2 linked regions of the Chroogloeocystis siderophila 5.2 s.c.1 genome follow. The protein of the gene in region 2 interacts with the protein of the main gene of each other region in a pairwise test. Links are inferred from orthologs where the notes say so. Each region holds a gene or a part of one and is shown on either strand. Other genes may lie near its edges.

Region 1 (2,949 bases), on a different replicon or contig from region 2:
AGGGAAAGAGGTGAGTAGGGGAAGAATACTATGATGAACTTCTCTTTCACTCGCCACTATTTCGTTGAGACAACGACCCATTCTATGTAAGACATGGGTGCAGATAAGGCAATTACGGCTTCTGGGGCTGGACTTTTTTGAAGGTTAATCGACTCAACGCGTCCTACAGGTATACCAGCAGGGAAAATTTGGCTATAAGGCGATGTGACTACCATATCTCCTAGACGCACATCGGGAACTTTATCAAAAAACTGCATTACAGCATAATTTGCCGATTGTCCGCGTAAAAATCCCATAAAGCGGCTGCGACTAATCGTTACACCTAATTGACTGCTAGGATCGCTAATTAATAAAACACGACTCGTGTGCGGCGCGACACTTGTGACTCTGCCGACTAGTCCACCTGGGGCAGTCACAATATTACCAACTTGGATTCCCGCTTGGCTACCGCGTCCTAGGGTGATTTGTTGCCACCATTGATCTGCACTGCGACCGATAACAGGGGCGGCGATCGCTGCTTGTGACGAACCTATCTTTTTATAAGACTTATTGACATATCCTAATAACTCCTCAAGCTGTTGATTTTGAGTTTCCAGTTCAGTGACGCGTGTTTCTAGTTCTTGAATTCTGGCATCGTGTAGGTGTAGAACTTGACTTGGATTCGATTGAAAGGGACGCGTTAGCATCTGGTAAACTTCAAGCACAATTGCTCCCTGAGTATGGCGGATTGCCCAGGCAGTAACGAAAGACAGACTTACCAGCACTAGTGTTAGAGCATAGCGCTCCCACCAGCGACGAATGATATACATAGTTTTGCAGTCAGCTTTTAGCTTCTCATTCAGTTGTAGGAGGAAACGTTTTCAGTTATATCCTCTCAGGATGATTACTGTGTATGTAGAGAAGAGGTCAGGGTTATAGGAACATTCCAACTCCTAATCTCTAACATTTCTTCTTATGCATATTGCACAAATCAACAAAGTATGGTAACGAATTTTGCCAAAGTTTTATATCAGGGAAATTCCCTGATCTGTGACTTTCAACTTTTGATCCCTTTAATTTAAATCGTACGCGATCGCGCACTAAATACAGGTTCCATTTGTTTAAATTTCTCTAAAACTCGACCTGTTCCCAACACAACGCAACTTAGGGGATCAGCTGCAATATGAGTCGCAATCCCTGTTTCGTGGCTAATTAATGTATCAAGTCCTTTGAGTAACGCACCACCACCTGCAAGGACAATTCCGCGATCGACAATATCGGCGGCGAGTTCGGGCGGTGTGCGTTCGAGTGTTCGTTTTACTGCCTCAATAATCGTAGACAACGGTTCGATCATGCTTTCGCGAATTTCTGGTTCTTTGATCGTCACAGTGCGCGGTAAACCGGAGAGTAAGTGCAATCCGCGTACTTCCATGACGTTTTCTTCATCATTACGTGTCGGATATGCCGAACCGATACGAATTTTGATTTCCTCGGCGGTTCGTTCGCCAATAACCAAGTTGTAAATTTTCTTCATGTACTGCACGATCGCTTCATTGAGTTCATCGCCAGCCACGCGTACCGATTCACTCACAACTGTGCCAAAAAGACTCAGTACAGCGACTTCTGTTGTCCCGCCACCAATATCGATAATCATATTTCCAACGGCTTCGGTGACAGGAATTCCCGCACCAATCGCAGCGGCTACAGGCTCTTCAATCAAAAATACATCTCTTGCACCCGCTTGCGTTGCCGCATCCATCAGCGCGCGTCGTTCCACACCTGTCACACCTGTAGGAATACCAATTACCATGCGTGGAGAGACAATGCGACCTTCGTGTACGCGTTGGATAAAATGCTTGAGCATGAGTTCAGCGGTATCAAAATCGGCAATGACTCCGTCACGTAAAGGGCGCGTCACAATGACGTTTCCAGGCGTGCGTCCCATCATGCGTTTGGCTTCTTCGCCTACTGCTGGCGGCATTTTGCCATTTTTATCGATCGCAATCACCGAAGGTTCTTGTAGGACAATGCCTTTACCAGAAACATATACCAGGGTATTGGCAGTACCAAGGTCAATACCCATATCTTTTGATAACGAAAACCGATTAAAGAAACCTAAAAAAGCCACGCCTTTCACTCCCCAACGTGCAATAAATTCTTGTCCAGCCGAAGTTAAGATGTCTAGTCGTGCAGGATTGTATTACGTCTAATGTTCTGCGTCTAGTCAAAACGAATTCTTTTTTATCTTTAATTGTAAGTAGTAGGCTATCACTGCTTGCTTGGTCACTGGTAATTGGTGATTGGTAATTGGAAAAATCGTTTATCAGCAATGACCCATTACCCATTACCTATTACCTGATTTAACGCAGGGCGCGTGCGAATTTGATCGCGAGTTCCTGTCGGAATTGAGGCAATCAGCGATCGCGTATATTCTTCTTTCGGATCGCGGTAAATTTCTTCTGCTGCGCCTTGTTCGACGATTTGTCCGCGATTCATGACTAAGATGCGATCGCTCATAAACTTAACAACACTTAAGTCGTGCGAAATAAAAATATAGGTAAGATTAAACTCGGCTTGCAATTCTTTCAACAAATTCAAAACTTGTGCTTGTACCGAGACATCGAGTGATGACACCGATTCATCACAAATAATAAACTTAGGATTGAGCGCGAGTGCTCTAGCAATACAAATGCGTTGACGTTGACCGCCAGAAAATTGATGCGGATAGCGATTCATTTGTTTCGGGTCGATGCCTACGCGTTCTAATAAATAAGCGGCGCGATCGCGGCGTTGACGATGCGATTGACTTGCGGCATGAATGACGAGTGGTTCCATCACTGTATCACCGATTTTCATGCGCGGATCGAGGGAACTAAAGGGATTTTGAAAAATAATTTGCATCTCGCGCCGGAGTTGTTGCAAAGGACGTCCCTTAAGATTTGTTACATCGCGTCCTTCAAAATAGACTTG
Region 2 (2,981 bases):
CGCTAGGTCATTCTATTTGGGTAACTCAAGCAAACTTGTTAAGTGTTATCACTGGTAAAGCTTGGGCTGTATTAGAACGAGTACAGCTAAAACCTGTGCAACTCGCGCAAGGACGATGGGTTGCGGAGAATCCTTGGTTTGAGTTAAGCGATCGCACTTTCGCCCCCTTAGAAAGCATGGACGCCGTTTTTATGCGTACCGATCCACCGGTAACGGTTTCTTACCTTTATGCGACATACATTTTGGATTATATCGATTCTGCGAAAACCTTAGTTATCAATGATCCCCAAGGGATCAGGGCAGCTAACGAAAAAATGTATGCGCTGCAATTTACCGACTGGATTCCAGAAACGATTGTCAGTTCTAATAAACAAACAATCCGCGAGTTTGTCGAGGCACAAGGCGCAGCAATTCTGAAACCTTTGGGAAATAAAGCCGGAGAAGGAATTCTGTATTTAGAAGCAGGCGATCGCAATTTTAACTCGATGGTTGAGTTAAGTACCTTGCAAGGCAGCGTACCCGTTATGGTACAAACTTACTTACCCGCTGCCCAAGAAGGCGACAAAAGGATTATTCTCCTTGACGGTAAACCTATTGGCGCACTCAATCGACTTTCGTCGGGAAATGAGTTTCGTAACAATATGGCAGCAGGTGGGACTGTAGCTCAAATTGGCATTACCGAACGCGAACAATCTATGTGCGCCGATATTGCCAAGAAATTGCACCAAGACGGCTTATATTTTGTGGGGATCGATGTGATTGGCGGCTACCTTACCGAAGTCAACGTCACAAGTCCTACGGGCATTCGGGAAATTGATCATCTAGAGGGTACTCGCTTAGGCGAACAGGTGATTCAGTGGTTGGAGTTAAAAGCAGTGCGGGCATAGACGTGGCTTTAACGTCTACGCTTTGCCTCAAGACCGAGGATTGCGCCTTCTTTGGAGAAACTCAGGAATATCCAAACCTGGCTTTTCTATTGTTTCTATCTCAATTGTGGGAGAAGATGGTGCGCTTGGTGTGGCTTGTGGTTGCGGCTTCGAGATGACTCGCGTACTTGCTTGTGGTTCGGCAGCAGCTTCTGTAGAAAATCCTGTAGCAATTACTGTAATTCGTATTTCACCTTGTAGTTTTTCGTCGATAACTGCACCAAAAATAATATTGGCGTTAGGGTCCACAACTTCATAAATTGTCTCAGCTGCGGCATTGACTTCGTGTAAGGTTAGATCGTGACCGCCAGTAATATTAAAAACGACGCCTTTAGCTCCTTCAATCGAAGATTCGAGCAGAGGTGACGAAATTGCTGCGTTGGCGGCTTCTCTAGCGCGCGATTTGCCGGAACCAATACCAATGCCCATTAATGCGGAACCTGCGTCTGCCATAATAGCGCGGACATCTGCAAAGTCAACGTTTACTAATCCTGGGATTGTAATAATGTCAGAAATTCCTTGTACGCCTTGCCGGAGGATATCATCTGCAATCCGAAAAGCTTCTTGTACAGGTGTTTGTTCTGAAATGACCGAAAGCAGCTTATCATTAGGAATAACAATTAGCGTATCTACACGGCTTTGAAGTGCCTCAATACCTTGTTCGGCTTGTGAGGTACGCCGCCGCCCTTCAAACATAAAAGGACGTGTAATCACTCCCACCGTCAATGCACCTAATTCTTTTGCAACTTCTGCCACGATTGGTGCTGCGCCTGTCCCTGTTCCGCCACCCATACCAGCAGTAATAAAAACAAGATCGGCATTTTCTAAAGCTGCGGCAATTTCCTCACGCGATTCTTCGGCAGCTTTTTGACCGATCGCTGGATTACCACCTGCACCTAAACCGCGTGTCAGCTTTTGTCCAATTTGCAACCGCCGAGTCGCCGACGTGTTCGTTAAAGCTTGGGCATCGGTATTGATTGACCAAAACTCAATGCCACTTACTTGGCTGGCAATCATCCGGTTAACTGCATTACCACCACCACCACCAACACCGATAACTTTAATATTGGCGACTCGACCTGGCACGATATCATCGAATTGATCGTCTGCTTCAGGAACTCCTTTAGAATCGTAATTTTGTCCAAAATGAATCCCTGACGAGTTAAAAGGATTATTCGAGTTAACAGTCAGCGAATAGCCTGGCTGTCCTGTAGATTGTGAGCTTTTATCCGTAGGCTCTCTTTTACTATTAAGCACCATTGGCATTAACAAGGATATGTAAACAACTTTTTAGATTTGATTTTTCTAAGAGTCTACTATAGGTTGACCGCCTCTGACTCTGCCATCGATCTTCGGTATGACTGTAAATGTCGCTCTATCGCTAGAAACTTAGTATTGTTACTAGTTTAAGTAGAGTCAATACAGCAATTGGATTGCTGCGGTTCTTTATAAAAATCTGAGTGTATACAAATTGCTAACTCTTTTCGTTGGTGTTCCTAATCGAATTTATAATATTGTGTTTACTGGTAAATAGCAAATCCCTTTGCCAAGTACTCAAGGCTACATATTAAGTTTTGGCAATTGATTGAGTTACACATAATTAATAGAATTAATAAATTCACCTTTATAAATGATTTATCTTTCAATCCAAAGTGAAGCGTTGATAGTTTTGATAAAACAACTTTGTTTGTGGAATTGTCACGCTACTCTAATTGATGATAATGTGTTTATTTCATTAAATCTTCTGTAAAATTTTCGCATGTAGTTAACTTTGCTTGCCAATACTTTTACTTTTTCATGCACTGCTACACTGTTTTCATGATCGCCTAGCGACTTTCGACAATTGAGAATGCGATATCCTGCATAGGAAATAGCCTACACTATCCTCTTTATCAATTTAATTAAATGAACTCAACTCTTTTTGCTTTGAAAAATAATGATTTTACTTGTGGATTCGCCAGTATTAAAACTTCTTGAATAAGTTTACTATACTTGGTTTACAAGACAGTTCTCTATTGAATTTGAGGGACATTGCAGGTAAAAAAACGCAAAAAA

Evidence for each region. The genes of interacting proteins can lie anywhere in the genome.
Region 1: the proteins of ftsZ (region 2) and NIES1031_RS01130 interact in binary tests that used the Escherichia coli proteins (3 or more experiments, as listed by UniProt). The link is inferred for Chroogloeocystis siderophila 5.2 s.c.1 from one-to-one orthologs.

What each region holds. Positions count from the first base shown.
Region 1 is NZ_MRCC01000001.1:245,055-248,003, reverse strand. What follows is about bases 61-2,932. They hold NIES1031_RS01130 (rod shape-determining protein), read right to left. Parts: upstream 2,063-2,932; coding sequence 1,058-2,062; downstream 61-1,057. Other genes in these bases: NIES1031_RS01125 (ABC transporter ATP-binding protein), read right to left, coding at 2,317-2,932; mreC (rod shape-determining protein MreC), read right to left, coding at 61-809. Outside these bases: more of mreC, read right to left, coding at 57-60; more of NIES1031_RS01125, read right to left, coding at 2,933-2,949. UniProt on the Escherichia coli protein: Forms membrane-associated dynamic filaments that are essential for cell shape determination. Acts by regulating cell wall synthesis and cell elongation, and thus cell shape.
Region 2 is NZ_MRCC01000014.1:71,423-74,403, reverse strand. The notes cover bases 51-2,954. They hold ftsZ (cell division protein FtsZ), read right to left. Parts: upstream 2,187-2,954; coding sequence 915-2,186; downstream 51-914. Other genes in these bases: gshB (glutathione synthase), read left to right, coding at 51-887. Also shown: more of gshB, read left to right, coding at 1-50. UniProt on the Escherichia coli protein: Essential cell division protein that forms a contractile ring structure (Z ring) at the future cell division site. The regulation of the ring assembly controls the timing and the location of cell division.